DNA from 3 places in the Sedimentibacter sp. B4 genome. Region 3 is predicted to be linked to each of the others. Evidence: riboswitches for the same ligand, from Rfam matches in the RefSeq annotation. Region 3 holds a riboswitch; each other region holds the start of a gene.

Region 1 (5,274 bases), on a different contig from region 3:
AATTAAAAATTCAGACTGTTACAGCTAAACTAATATCATGAAATATTTCTCTTGTTATATATATATTATAATTCATCTTCTCTTATCTCTATTCTAATGTTACATATAATTTAAAATGTGATATGCTATCTATTATATGTCATTCTTTAGCTTGCCTCTATACCATCCGCTGATACCATCCTTTTTTACCAAGTAGCCTCTGGAAGTTTTTTGAATAACTGAAAGCTCATCTCCTACTTTCACAGGTAAACAATAGTCTGTATAATCATCGCATGCTGAATTCTCACTATAGCTGTATATATAACTATTAAGTATATAGAAGCAATACCCCGTGGTTATATGTTGTGCATATGAAAATTCATTACCTTTCTCGAGAATCTTGATTTTATTATCTGTATAGCGGATGTTTACTGAATTTGCAGACTCCTCTTGTGATGTCATTGCGATGTCGATAGGAAAGTCATCATAGCTTGAAAAAGTAAAATCAGCAGAATTGATGTCGGGTATAATTAATGCATTGAGTTGACCATCACGCTTTAATCCGCAACCACCATCAATACTGATGATTTTTTGATTATGATTTACAATCGGATTTGAGCATGCTATCTTGTCCCCATATAAAGTGACCGGCCAATGACCGACTATAACATATTTGGGAAAGTATAAGTTTTTATTTATAAAGGCATCGTTTTTTAGAACATTAAATGCATCGTCACCAACGAGAGAATCAATATCGGCAGTCGGCAGTCCACCGTGGACAAATATAAAATTTTGTGTTTCTATTATTGTTGGAAGGGAACGAAGAAATTCAAATTCGTCATTGAAGCTTTTGCTAATTCTTAGTTTTGCTTCCGGTATATCCGAAGGGGAGCTTATACAAAAATTTAATTCATCGCACATATCCGAAAAAAAACAGCCACCCCAACGTTCTTTCATATATATTATATAGTCTAAGAGCTCCTCGTTACTTTCAGCATCGTCATCTTCAAACATAGTAAGGCGCCACGCATCTACATTACCCATTAGGATGTACACCGTATATTTTTTACAAATATCCATAACATATCTAAGTGTCTTTAAACTTTCCGGACCTTTTTCAATAATATCACCAATAATGAAGAGTATATCTTTCTCCGAAAAATTTACCTTTTCAAGCAGGTTTTTAAGATGCTTGTAGTGACCATGAACATCACTCGTAACAATAATCCTTCTGTCACTTGGTACATTGATTTTATTTATAGTTGTTTTCATATGATTTCCTTCTGCTTCATTTGCAATATGTTGTTTTTTTATTTATTGGTCATTTTAGTGATTCTTTTGATTTAAGTTTTAGTATCTTTTCACCACTTCTAATGGTTCTCCTCCGTTCATCCCGCCACCTTACATTTTCACTAAGATGAACAAGGTAATTTAGAGGTGGGGGGTATTCTTGGAAAGTTGTGTTAAAATCTCTAAAACTTTATGTAACATTTTTCTACAAATATGCAACAATAATATTTTCTGCTTATCAAAACAATAATACCCTAATATTGCAAATATTTCCATATATTTATAAAGTTATAACATTATAAATATTGATTTATAAAAAAGTGCTTCTAGTTAATGCATCTGTCTTGGTCAGACAAGTTATTGAAAAGCTTTTATATAAGGATTTATCGTTACTAAATTAATAAAGTTGAGAAAAACAATGTCAAATAAAACTGTATTAAGGCAATATATTGTAGTAATATAATATATTTAATAATTTCTAGCGAATCATTGACAATGATGTACTGATGTGATAATATCTATCCTGCAGGGGAGCTTAATGAATTAGGCTGAGAAAAGAACTACTCCAATGTTCAAAACCCTAAAACAGTAAAAACTGTTTGGAACCTGATCCAGGTAATGCTGGCGTAGGGATTGTATATATTGGCGTATACCTTTAGGATTACAACCTCTTCCATTACCGGGAGAGGTTTTTATTTTACCAATACTAAATTCTAGGAGGGCTTTATGCAAGCAAATGTAGCTATTCAAGTATTACCACACGTAAATTCAGATGAAGAGGTTATCCGTATTGTAGATGAAGTAATTGCTTATATTAAGAGCACGGGATTAAACTACTATGTGGGACCAAGTGAAACAGCAATTGAAGGAGATTATGACCAGTTGATGGAAATTATAAAGAACTGTCAATTAGTAGCAGTAAAAGCAGGAGCTCCAAAGGTATCTGCCTATGTAAAAATTAGTTTTGCTCCGGATGGTGGTGTGCTTACTATTGAAAAAAAAGTTACAAAACATCATCAATAAAATATCTCCGTTTTTTGCAATAGTTGTCATTTTGATTGTTTGGCAGCTGTTGTCTTCTACGGGAGTTGTGCCAAAGTATATGCTTCCTTCTCCTGTTGATGTAGTAATGGCATTTGTCAATGATTTTCCATTGCTGATGGAGCATGCACAGGCAACATTAACTGAAGCATTTTTAGGTTTAACCATAGGAACTTTGCTTGGATTTGTTATAGCTGTTTTAATGGACAGGTTCAACTTTTTTTACAAATCTGTCTATCCCATCATGGTTATGACACAGACGGTTCCTACTGTAGCCATTGCTCCTCTTTTGGTGTTGTGGCTGGGTTATGGCATTTTGCCTAAAATTACATTAATTGTTATTACAACATTCTTCCCCATAGCTGTAAGTTTGTTGGAAGGATTTAAATCTGCTGACACTGATGCAATAAACTTGTTGAAGGCAATGGGAGCAAACAGACTTCAATGTTTCATACATATTAAATTGCCCAGTGCATTAAATCAGTTTTTCTCAGGATTAAGAATTTCAGTTTCTTATTCTGTTGTGGGAGCCGTTGTTTCTGAATGGCTGGGAGGTTTCACTGGACTTGGAGTTTATATGACAAGGGTAAGAAAATCTTATTCTTTTGATAAAATGTTTGCTGTAATATTCTTTATTTCAGCAATAAGCTTAATATTGATGTTTGCAGTATCATTTCTAAAAAAAGCTTCAATGCCATGGGAAAATACAAAAAAAGAAAATTATTAAAATTAATCGAAACAAGTTTTGAAAGGAAAATAAAAATGAAAAATATAAAAAGAACATCTTTTTATCTGATTGTTATGGTGGTGCTTTCATTGTTTATGTTCACATCATGTAGTGCAAATGAACCACAAAATTCAGACAAAGAAACAAATGAAAAAGTAAGAATAGTACTGGACTGGACACCTAATACAAACCATACAGGTTTATATGTTGCTCAAGCAAATGGTTATTTTGCAGAACAAGGTCTTGAAGTTGAAATCATGCAGCCACCTGAAGACGGAGCTGTAGCTTTGGTTGGCGGAGGCGGAGCCGAATTTGGAGTAAGCTTCCAGGACAGTCTGGCGCCAAACTTTGCTTCTGCAAACTCAATGCCTGTTACAGCAGTTGCTGCATTAATTCAGCACAACACTTCAGGTATTATTTCATTGAAAGAAGACGGAATTGACTCCCCTGCTAAAATGGCAGGATACAACTATGCAACATGGGATATGCCAATAGAAAAGGCAATCATTAAAAAAATAGTTGAAGATGACGGTGGAAACTTTGATGAAATTGAAATGGTGCCAAGCACAGTAACTGACGTTATTACTGCATTGCAAACTGATATTGATACTGTGTGGGTATTTTATGCATGGGATGGTATAGCAACAAAAGTTAAGGGGTTGGATACTAATTACCTGAATTTTGCAGATTATGGCAAGGAGCTGGATTACTACTGCCCAGTTTTGATTACAAACACTGAATATGCACAGGAAAATTCTGAAACTGTTAAAAAAGCATTGACTGCCATAAAACAAGGATATGAATTTGCAATAGAAAATCCTGAAGAAGCTGCTCAAATATTGTTAGAGGCAGCTCCTGAATTAAATCCTGAAATAGTTGTTGAAAGTCAAAAATGGCTTGCTGATCAATATATTGCAGATGCAGAAAAATGGGGATATATAGATCAGGACAGATGGGACAGTTTCTACGGATGGCTGTTTGAAAACAAATTAGTTGAAAATGGAATTCCTGAAGGCACAGGATTTACTAATGAATACCTTCCTGAATAAGTAAATAATAAAAAGGATTAGAGGAAAATTATGAATAAACTAACTACTAAAAATATAACCGTTTTTTATGACGGTTCTAGAATAATAGATGATATTTCCATAGAATTGAGACAAGGTGAAATTGTCAGCATTTTAGGAGTTAGTGGTGTTGGGAAAACAACATTATTTAATGTAATATCGGGTCTTGTAATGCCTGATGGCGGCACAGTTGAACTTGACGGCAAAAACATTACAGGTACAACAGGCAATGTAAGTTACATGCTGCAAAAGGATCTGCTTCTTCCTTATAAAACTATAATTGACAATGTATCTCTCCCCTTGATTATAAGGGGAGAGAAAAAATCAAAAGCAAGGGAATACACAGCCAAATATTTTGAAGAGTTTGGTTTGTCAGGTACTGAAAATAAATATCCTAAACAGCTTTCAGGTGGAATGAGGCAAAGAGCAGCTCTGCTCAGGACATATCTTTTTTCAAACCAGGTTGCATTGCTGGATGAACCTTTCAGTGCACTGGACAACATTACAAAGGGCAATATGCATCAATGGTATCTGCAGGTGATGGAGCAAATAAAACTTTCCACATTTCTTATTACTCACGATATTGATGAAGCAATATTGCTGTCTGACAGGATTTATATTATTGCAGGCAAACCCGGTAAAATTACAGAGGAAATAATAATTGAAGAAACAAAACCTAGACATAAGGATTTCATTGTTAGCGAAAATTTTATGAATTATAAAAAACACATTATTAAGAGTCTTGAGTAAACAAAAAAATTAGGAGTAAAATTTATGGCTATATTTGATAATGTTGCATCTGATTATGATGCATGGTATACAGATAAAAAAGGAAGCTTTGTAGATACAGTTGAAACAGAACTTGCTTTTAAAATGATACAAGTTGAAAAAGGAATGAAAGTTTTAGACGTTGGCTGCGGAACAGGAAACTTCAGCATAAAGCTTGCAAAAATGGGCTGTGATGTTATGGGAATTGATATTTCAGACAACATGCTAGAAAATGCACGCAAAAAAGCAGAAGCAGAAAATCTAGATATCAAGTTTTTACACATGGATTTAAATGATTTGAAATTTAAAGAAAATGAATTTGATGCAGTATTTTCCATGGCTGCCTTTGAATTTGTTGATGATGAGGATGCTCCAAATGCCCTTGAAGGAATGTTAAATGTT
Region 2 (5,274 bases), on a different contig from region 3:
ATGGACAAAATCATCGAAGCTGCAAAAAGTGCCGTTGTCCATGACAACATAATTGAGTTTAAGCACGGCTATGAAACGCTTGTTGGCGAGAAGGGAGTTTCAGTTTCCGGAGGCCAGAAGCAAAGAATATCAATAGCCAGAGCATTGATAAAAAATCCTGAAATACTTATACTAGATGATTCAGTGTCTGCTGTTGATACTGACACGGAAGAAAAAATACTCAAGCACATCAATGAAAACAGAAAGGGCAGCACAAACATCATAATTGCCCACAGAATTTCAACCATTCAGAATGCTGATGTCATCATTGTGCTTGATGAAGGTAAAATTGTTGAAACAGGAAGTCACCAGCAGCTAATTCAGCAAGCAGGTCTTTATAATTCAATTTACGAAAAACAGCTTTTGGAAAAAATGCTGGAAGAACAAGAGTAGGGGTTATGATGAAAAACGACGATTTTGAAAAACCAAAAAAAATAGATAGAAATATTGCCAAGAGGCTTCTTAAGTATGCAAAGCCTTACATCTGGCAATTCGTACTGGCTATTGCAATAATATTTGTAATAGTTGCAGTTGAACTTTACCAGCCGGTGCTCATTGGGGATGTGGTGGATAAATTTCTTTCCCGTTATTCAGGCACCCAGGCAAACACAGTGGATGCAGGAATAACTCAGCAGTCAAACATACAGGGAGTTATAAAAATAAGTTTAGTGTATTTGTCCACAGTGGCGGTTGTTTTTGTACTTGGTTATGCACAGGCAATGATACTTGCACGTGCAGGGCAAAAAATAATTTACAACATAAGAATGGAAATATTCAATCATTTAAACGCTCTTTCCATAAGCTTCTTCAACAAAAACCCAATAGGAAGGATTGTGACAAGAGTCACCAATGACACAGAAGCATTAAACGAAATGTATACCAGCGTAATTGTCAACATTTTAAAAAGTCTGTTTGTATTAATAGGCGTGGTAATTACTATGTTCAAATATAACGTGAAACTTTCATTGCTGACTTTTACCGTCATTCCTTTTATTGCAGTGTTCACATTTGTTTTTGAAAGCACTTCAAAGAAAATATACAGAGAAATAAGAAGCAAAATATCAGCATTAAATGCATTCATATCAGAACATGTTTCCGGCATGAAAATAGTACAGATATTTGCTGTTGAAAATGAAATATTCCACAAGTTCAAATCTGAAAATGAAAAGCTCAGAAAAGAAAACATAAAACAACTTTTTGCATTCAGCATATACAATCCAACAAACTACCTCATGAACATAACAGCCGTTTCAATTCTTTTGTGGTTTGGAGGAAAAATGGTAATGGAAGGCGTCGTATCCATAGGAACCATAGTTGTTTTCCAGAGATACATAAGCAAGTTTTTCGAGCCAATACAGGAACTGGCGGAACAGCTTAACATAGTCCAGTCTGCAATGGCAGCTTCCGAAAGAATTTTTGGACTCATGGACGAAGTTCCCGAAGTAATTGACAGCGAAAATGCAGTTGAAGTTGAGAGCTTCAAAGGAAGTATCGAGTTTAGAAATGTTTGGTTCTCCTACAAGGAAGACGAGTGGATATTAAAAGATGTGTCCTTTAAGGTAAATCCCGGTGAAAGTGTTGCATTTGTAGGTGCTACCGGAGCAGGCAAAACAACAATACAAAACCTTATATGCAGATATTATGACATTCAAAAGGGAGATATTTTCATAGATGGAATAAATATTAAGGATATTAGGGTTTCAGATCTGAGGAAAAACATAGGACAAATGCTGCAGGATGTATTCCTGTTTTCAGGAGACATAAAAAGCAACATACGGCTTCAGAATGAAGCTATCACAGATGAAGAAATAATTGAAGCTTCAAAATACGTAAATGCTCACAGCTTCATCTCAAAGCTTCCCAACAAATACGACGAGCATGTAATAGAAAACGGTGCAGCATTTTCAGCCGGTCAAAGGCAGCTGATTTCATTTGCAAGGACTCTTGCCTTCAAGCCTGACATTTTGATACTTGATGAAGCAACAGCAAACATAGACACAGAAACTGAAGTTCTCATACAGGATGCTTTGAAAAAGCTCATGAAAGGAAGAACAACCCTAATAGTTGCACACAGACTTTCCACTGTTCAAAACTCAAGTAAAATAATAGTGATGCACAAGGGTGAAATAAGAGAAGAAGGAACGCATCAGGAACTGCTGTCCTACAAGGGAATTTACTACAAGCTATACAAGCTCCAATACGAGCATGCATAAAATAAATATTATGGAGGTTATTATGATTAAAGTAGTGGCAAAAGGTGTTTATCTTGAAGGAAAAGCAGACGAAGCAATTGCATTGTACGATGAAATGGTGAAAGAAACAAGAAAAGAAGACGGATGCATAGCTTACAATTTGTTCAGAGACAAGGACAACAAGGATATTTTAACCATGATAGAAGAGTGGGAAAGTGTCGAAGCCTTGGAAGCGCACAAAAATTCAGGACATTTCACAAGAATAATCCCAATGATAGCAAGACTTCGAAAAAGTGCCGATCTCAATGTATACGAGCTGATTTATTAATAACTAGTAAAAATAAAAATGACATCTGTAAAAGATGTCATCATGCTATTGACAAACTACCATCTGTAGGGGCGGACCTCGTGTCCGCCCGCAGTCTAGCCTTCAATAAGTTTAAATTAACTTCATCATACAACTAATGACATATACCATATGTCATTTTTTTATTCCTGTTTATATTTTTCAAAAAACTGCCTTACTTGTGGAATCAACAAAATTGCAACTGTTGCAACAGCTTCTGGCAGCATGTATGTCATGTTGTAGAAAAATGACCATGACACAGCACTGAACCCTTCCGCAGCATACATTCCCCAGAATATGATTCCTGAAACAACAGTTACCAGGTATCTTCCAAGAACTCCAACCAGGTATCCTGTAATCATTCCTTGTTTTGTCTCTCTCAGTATTGCTCCAATTCCTATGGCTCCAAAAGCTAAAGGGTAATCCATGAATATTTGTATCGGGTGAATAACATAAGGATTGATAACCAGATCCAAGAGGCCGTAAGCCATTCCCGCAAGAATTCCCTGCCTTGGTCCAAACAAGTAACCTACCAAAAACAGTGCAAACATGCTAAACGCAGTTATTGAACCTCCCTGAGGCATTCTAAACAATGTCACTTGATTTAATACAAATGCTACTCCCATCAATATTGCAGACTTAACCAGCACTGACACGTCGTTCTTTTTCTTGCTTGATCTCATTATTAAAACCAACAGCAAAAATATTGTTGCTACTGTCAGAACCTGTCCTGGAACAGATTCAAAAAATGATTGTAATGCTTCTTCTGACATAAAAAAACCTCCCTTTTTCGCGGGGAGGGGCTAAACTATGCTTTACGGTCGTCTTCCTTTCGCCGGTACTAACCGGATCAAGTTTTGAGGGTAAATTCTCAGCATTTAAGCTCCCCTAGCGAATTACTTTTATTGGTATGTCATATTATACCACGTTAAACACAAATTTCAATAGTTAAATTACTTCAGCCTTTTTACAAAAAAATACAAGGTAGGTTGTTGTCCTGCCAAACAACAGCCTACCTTGTGTTAAAAGAAAAATCGCCAGAAAAAAAACCATAATGGAAAGTCAAAGTCAAAATCAAAATCACGTCTTCTTCTGTCAAATCTTCTTCTATCAAAGTCAAAGTCACGTCTTCTTCTGTCATAGTCAAAATCACGTCTTCTGTCATAGTCATAGTCACGTCTCATATCAAATCTGCTCATACTCACATCATTATCATTGATATCCATGTTGTATATAGGATAATCATTATTAAAATCATTATTCAAATTATATGCTCCTTTCATTCAAAATTTATATAACAAATATTTATGAATTACATTTATAAAGTTTAATACAGTAATATATGTAAAAATATATATTTTGACACAAATTGCAAAATATATGTAGAATTATATAAAATATTGTGGCATAGATACAACTGGCAGAAGATGTGATTGTGAATGCGTTTTTGAATGTTTACTAGAATTACTTGAAGACGCACTTGAAGAAAATAATCATCATTGTCATCATAGAAATAATGATGTAGCTGGTACTGGCAGAAATCGAAATCGTCATCATAACTGCGAATGTGTTTTCGAGTGTTTAATAGAATTACTTGAAGACGCTTTGGAAGAAGACAATAACCACCATTGTCATAGATAGTTTTATATAAATTGGTCTACCATGGACGGAAATTTATCCCGTCCTATAATTATTTCTTGAAAAAAAAAAAACTCTGGATTACCCAGAGCTCCTACTTACTATTATTCCCCAATAGTATCTTCAATTATGGTATTTCCTCTAAATTCATATTCAACCTTTTTATTTGATTTTTGATATATAAATGTGTATATACAATTTCAGCAAACAAGTCACTTATCGCTTCTTAATGAATAATATAATTATAGCTATCTATCGATAGAAGATATTCTTTAGAAAGGAATGAAGATTTTGATTAGAAAAGATTATGACAACTATATACCAATGGTGCCATATATGCCAGAAAACCCAATGGTAGGGTATGGTTATGTGCCTTATCAGATCAACCCAAGATATTTTAACAATATAAATGAAGCATTTGTTCAAGGAACAGTCTATCCGGACCTGGTGACTCCGTATTTAGAATTCATTCACGAAGGGGTGTAGAATATGATGAATTATGAATCACATAAAGGAATGTCCCGCCAGCAGCAAGCAATGCTCTTGGATATTCAAAAATTGCATTTTGCAGCACTAGATCTTGCTCTTTATTTAGACACTCATCCAAATGATCCTGTTGCCCTTTACAGACATCACGAGTATGCTACACATCTTAAGCAATACCGTGAAGCATACGAAGCCGAATATGGACCAATGATGAACATGAACACAGAAATGGGCGACACATGGCGTTATATAAACAGCCCATGGCCTTGGGAAATGTAAAAATTCAATAGAAAGGAATGAATAGAGATTATGTTTGTTTATGATAAAAAGCTACAATACCCTGTAAGGGTTTCCAACAAAGATGTAAGAATGGCCAAGGCTGTTTTAAACCAGTACGGCGGAGCTGACGGTGAAGCAAGTGCAAGCATGAACTACCTCACACAAAGATTCAGCATGCCTCTGAATGAAACAAAAGCAGTATTGACCGATATAGGCACTGAAGAGCTGGGCCATATGGAAATGGTTGCTACATTGTTTAAAAAACTGCTTCAAGGCGCTACAAGAGATGAACTC
Region 3 (5,274 bases):
AAATTTAATTTCTTTGAGCAGCCTGAACGTAGTTTCTGTTCTTAGATTTGAGGCTCCGGCACCAACAGGATCAAGTACAACAGGGATGTTCATTTCATTTGCCTTTTTTCCTGCAAGTATCATTGACTGTACAGTGCGGGAGTTCAAGGTTCCTATGTTTATGACAAGTGCGCTGCTCATGGATGTTATTTCTTCAACCTCTTGCTCATCATCTGCCATTATGGGTGAAGCACCAAGGGACAAGAGAACATTGGCACAGTCATTAACCGTAACGTAGTTTGTTATGTTGTGAACCAGAGGACATGTTTCTTTTATTTTTTTTAGAGCGTTAGAAAACAAGATGATGCCTCCTTTTATAATATTAGTTTGAAAATTCAACTTTCTCGCCGTTTAATATTTTGTTTGTTGTCCTCATGGCGCACATTTTCCCGCACATTGAACAGCTGTGTCTGTCAGCAGGAGGTGTACTTTCAAAATATTCCCTTGCCTTTTTTTTGTCTATGGCGTAAGAAAACATCTCCTCCCAGTCGATTCTTCTTCTCGCATCGCTCATTTTGTTGTCTATGTCTCTGGCATTAGGAATTCCTTTTGCTATATCTGCAGCATGGGCAGCAATTTTTGAGGCTATTATTCCTTCTTTTACATCATTAACATCGGGAAGCCTCAAGTGTTCTGCAGGAGTGACATAGCACAGAAAGTCTGCTCCGTTTGCAGCAGCAACAGCTCCGCCGATGGCTGATGTTATGTGATCATAACCGGGAGCAATGTCTGTAACAATTGGCCCAAGAACGTAAAATGGAGCACCGTGACAAAGTCTTTTCTGAAGCTGCATGTTTGCTGCAATTTCATTTAATGCCATGTGTCCAGGCCCCTCAACCAGTACCTGCACATTTTTGTCCCAAGCTCTTTTTGTAAGGTGTCCAATTTCAATGAGTTCTGAAATTTGTCCTGCATCCGTTGAATCGTTAATGCTTCCCGGCCTCAGTGCATCCCCAAGGCTTATGGTTACATCATATTTGTACAATATGTCCAGCAGCTCATCGTAGTGTTCGTAGAATGGATTTTCATTTCCCGTCATTTCCATCCAAGCGAAAATCAGTGAACCTCCTCTTGAAACAATGTTTGTAAGTCGTTTTGAGCGCTTGAAGCTTTCAATTGACCTCTTGTTTAATCCTGCATGAATAGTCATGAAATCAACACCTTCAACAGCATGAGCTTCAATAACTCTCAGAAAGTCTTCTGCCTTTATTTCCAGAAGGTCTTTTTCCAGATATCCGATGGCATCATACATGGGTACAGTTCCAATCATCGCAGGAGAATAATCTATGAGCTGCCTTCTGAATGTGTTTGTCTTGCCGTAGTTACTCAGGTCCATTATTGCTTCTGCACCGAAGTCAATGGACATTTTAACCTTTTCAAATTCTTTTTCATAATTCGCGCAGTCACCTGAAACACCAAGATTTACATTTACTTTTGTTTTAAGACCTTCGCCTATACCCTCGGGACTCAGGGATTTGTGATTTATGTTAGCAGGTATAGCAACCCTTCCAATGGCTACAAGTTCTCTTATTTTCTCGGCGCTCATATTTTCCTTTTCTGCAACTACTTCCATTTCAGAAGTTATGATTCCATTTTTTGCTGCTTCCATTTGTGTGCTGTAATTTTTCATTTAATACCTCCAATTATTTGTAATCCGGTTTTTTTCAAAGCTGTTATAAAAACTAAAGAAATCCCTGCACCTGCAACAGAACTTATTCCAAAGGGAACAATAAAACCAAATAATGCAGCCTCACGCCCCATTACAAGAGATGCTACAGGATAAGCCAGCAATGCTCCTATTATTCCTGTTCCCACTATTTCACCGAAAAAAGCAAGGGATGTTTTTTCAGTATGCTTGTAAAGCGTGCCGCATAAGAATGCTCCGCACATGCTTCCGGGGAAAGCCAGAAGACTTCCTGTACCCATCATTACACGGAGCAGAGATGTTACAAAAGCCATGCTGATGCCGTAAAAAGGTCCAAGAGTAACACCTGCAAGAACGTTGATGAAATGCTGCACTGGAAAAACTTTTGCTGCTCCAATGGGAATTGAAAATGTTGAACACACCACACCCACGGCAATTAAAATTCCTGCCTGGGCTAATTTCTTAGAATTTGACATAAAAACCTCCAAATTTCATTTTAAATATTTTGGTCTGAATCAGAGTATTACCTGCTGCATCTGACAAAAATGTAAAATAAAAAGCGCACCTGCTTGTGAAGTGCGCTATATGCTAATACAATAGTATCATTGCAATGTTCCCTACGTTGGCATTATCCAAATCAGGTACGGTCGAAACCAATGTTTCCTCTCAGCCTTCAAAAGCTCCCGAAATATTTAATTGTATTAATCTTAGCACTTAAGTATAAACTAGTCAATGATTTATGTAATTAAAATTAATTTGGAAAAATTCAAAAAAATGCTTGTATTAAATTTTCTCCAATGCTATAATATATTCGCTATCCTTGCTCCTGGGAGTACAGGGGCCAAAGTCCAAAGGGAGGTGACTCAAATGATGAGAAAATATGAAGGCGCATTCATTCTACTTGCTAATTTAGAAGAAGATGTAAGAAACGCTGAAATCGAAAAAGTAAAAAACATAATAACTGAAAGACAAGGAACAATCGAAAAGGTTAATGAGTGGGGTCAGAGAAGACTTGCTTATGAAATCGACAAAAAAAGAGAAGGTTATTATGTATTCGTTGACTTTACATCAGAAGCAGATGCTGTTAATGAAATAGACAGAATTTGTAAAATCAGCGATAACTTTGTTAGACACATGATAACAGTAGAAGAATAGAAACTATATAAAAGAGGATAAAATATGAATAGTGTTGTATTAATTGGAAGACTAGCCAGAGATCCGGAACTGAGATTCATACCTTCAACAGGTATGGCTGTAGCAAAATTCACTTTAGCTGTAGACAGAGAAATGTCAAGAGATAAGAAACAAGAAGCGACATCTCAAGGAAAACAGACCGCGGATTTTATAGGTATAACTGTATTCGGAAAACAAGCTGAAAATTGTGCAAACTACCTTGCAAAAGGAAGCCAATGTGCAGTTCACGGCAGAATTTCAACAGGCAGTTACACTACACAGTCAGGCGAAAAAAGATATACAACCGATATCGTAGCAGATAGAATAGAATTTGTTGGCGCAGGAAAAGGCCAATCATCATCACCGCAACAGGGAAGACCGGTTCAGCCAGATAGCAGCTTTTTCGATGGATTCCCAGATGAAGACAATGACATTTTCCAACCAGTAGATGATGAAGATATCCCATTTTAATGAATAGAATATTACGGAAGGAGGAAATATAAATGAGTTCAAGACAAGGCGGAAACAACTCTAGAGAAGATAGAGGCGACAGAAATGACAGAATGGGCAACAAAAGAAGACCACGCAAGAAAGTGTGCCAGTTCTGCCAGGAAAAAGCTACACATATAGATTATAAAGACCTTGGAAAGTTAAAGAAATATACAACTGAAAGAGGTAAAATATTACCAAGAAGAATCACAGGTGCTTGTGCTAAACACCAGAGAATGGTAACAAGAGCAATTAAAAGAGCAAGAACTATTGCTTTAATGCCATACGTAGCAGACTAATAAACAATAATAATAAAGATTTGTGCTCGCACAAGTCTTTTTTGTTGCTGGTTTTTGTAATGAGTGGTTACAGACTGATAATATCGGCATTTGCAATGAACTTAAAATCCCATTTTGTAGGGGCGGACTACTGTCCTCCCGGATTGTTGCTGTACATCTCATAATTCATATAATAAATAAAAAAAGCTAACGGTAATCCGTTAGCTTCAATCATTTTTAATTCTTAACTCTTAATTCTTAATTGTTTAGTGGCATCCGCCGCCGCATCCGCTGCAGCCTGACTGAGGCTGAACGACCGGTTTAAGACCTACACCGTATCCGTTGTTTTCTTCGCTTGAAACAATTATGAATCCTCCAAATTGTTCAATCAGTGATTTTTCTGCAATGAAAGTGACTTCTTTGATTGTTTCAACATCATCCCCATCAGTAGCTTCGCTCACTGATATTCCAAATACAGGGCCGCTGCATGCATAGTTGTCAATTCCTATTCTTATGTTGTATGAATCAACATTTGCCTCATCAAGCAATGCCTTGAATTCATCGTATGCTGTATCATTTATAAATATCATGGTATAATCCTTTCTGGTTAATCATTTTTGTTACACATCATGATATCATATTAAAATTGTGTTGTACATAATAAATTATATTAAATAATCATGCGATTTTAATTCTCGTACACATATGCAAAACAAACTGACCTGATATACATAAAATTCTTAACTCTTAACTCTTAATTCTTAATTTCTTTACTTCATACTTACAATTTCAACTCCTGTGTAGTAATGTTTTAAGATTTCCTTGTAATTATAACCTTCTTCGGCCATCCCATCAGCACCCCACTGGCTCATTCCTACACCGTGTCCGTAACCTGTTGTTACAATTTCTATTTCATTTCCTGTCTGAATGAAACTGAAGTTTGTAGAATTAAGACCAAAAATTGAACGCATTTCACGTCCTGTGATTTCAGCACCATTAACCAACAATGTCTTTATTTTTCCGCCTTCACTGACCTCTCCAAGCACTATCATATCATCAAGGTTGTCTTTTGTGAGCCCTAAGTCTCCATAAACGGATTCAATTTTGTTTATAAAGTCGCTGACTGTCACCTTGACAGAAGCATGAAGTTTTGGAGCTTCGCTTTCATAAGGACTTTCAACACTTCTTAAGTATGGAACAGAAGCAGAAAAAACATCCTCTGAATTTTCAGTTCTTCCTCCGCTGGCAGAATGAAACAAAGGCTCAATAATTTTGCCTTCGTAAGTTAAAATCTGTCCTCTTGTTGAATTTACAGATTCTTCAATTTTCCCCCAAGATGTATCATACCAGCCGTCATCGTGGGATGCAATGAGATCCTCCTTTGATGTCCACACCTGGCAGTGGGTTCCCGAGCATATGGGAGCATCCGTGTGTTCAGGCTGTCCTTCAGGATATTTCTTCATTCTGTACAATAGATATGTTCTTGCTGTAATTACCTGTGCCTTCAGCGCTTCAATGTTGAATTCGGCAGGCATTTCTGAAGCCACAACTCCCTTGAGGTAATCCTCAAAATCAATAACCATAACATCATTTGTTTTTACGTTGTACACTTTAATGAGCTCAGGTTCTTCAATGCTGTAAGTTTCAAGT

The links. A riboswitch is a leader RNA that binds a small molecule or an ion and turns the genes downstream of it on or off. The one in region 3 is predicted to bind thiamine pyrophosphate.
Region 1: linked by a shared signal. The riboswitch ahead of BN358_RS09650 (thiamine-binding protein) and the one ahead of thiW (energy coupling factor transporter S component ThiW) in region 3 are both predicted to bind thiamine pyrophosphate.
Region 2: linked by a shared signal. The riboswitch ahead of thiT (energy-coupled thiamine transporter ThiT) and the one ahead of thiW (energy coupling factor transporter S component ThiW) in region 3 are both predicted to bind thiamine pyrophosphate.

What each region holds. Positions count from the first base shown of each region.
Region 1 is NZ_CANG01000046.1:82,048-87,321, forward strand. It holds gene BN358_RS09645 (metallophosphoesterase) at 133-1,251, opposite strand; TPP riboswitch at 1,789-1,919, shown strand; gene BN358_RS09650 (thiamine-binding protein) at 1,996-2,292, shown strand; gene BN358_RS09655 (ABC transporter permease) at 2,261-3,037, shown strand; gene BN358_RS09660 (ABC transporter substrate-binding protein) at 3,073-4,086, shown strand; gene BN358_RS09665 (ABC transporter ATP-binding protein) at 4,117-4,854, shown strand; gene BN358_RS09670 (class I SAM-dependent methyltransferase) at 4,879-5,274, shown strand, end outside.
Region 2 is NZ_CANG01000957.1:18,022-23,295, forward strand. It holds gene BN358_RS19690 (ABC transporter ATP-binding protein) at 1-432, shown strand, start outside; gene BN358_RS19695 (ABC transporter ATP-binding protein) at 438-2,252, shown strand; gene BN358_RS19700 (putative quinol monooxygenase) at 2,275-2,559, shown strand; gene thiT (energy-coupled thiamine transporter ThiT) at 2,721-3,350, opposite strand; TPP riboswitch at 3,387-3,477, opposite strand; gene BN358_RS19710 (hypothetical protein) at 3,600-3,842, opposite strand; gene BN358_RS24815 (spore coat associated protein CotJA) at 4,507-4,701, shown strand; gene BN358_RS19715 (spore coat protein CotJB) at 4,705-4,980, shown strand; partial or broken gene BN358_RS19720 (manganese catalase family protein) at 5,011-5,274, shown strand, end outside.
Region 3 is NZ_CANG01000019.1:110,617-115,890, reverse strand. It holds gene thiM (hydroxyethylthiazole kinase) at 1-339, opposite strand, end outside; gene thiC (phosphomethylpyrimidine synthase ThiC) at 362-1,669, opposite strand; gene thiW (energy coupling factor transporter S component ThiW) at 1,666-2,160, opposite strand; TPP riboswitch at 2,282-2,381, opposite strand; gene rpsF (30S ribosomal protein S6) at 2,552-2,839, shown strand; gene BN358_RS03950 (single-stranded DNA-binding protein) at 2,864-3,328, shown strand; gene rpsR (30S ribosomal protein S18) at 3,421-3,645, shown strand; gene BN358_RS03940 (HesB-like protein) at 3,891-4,214, opposite strand; gene spoIID (stage II sporulation protein D) at 4,395-5,274, opposite strand, start outside.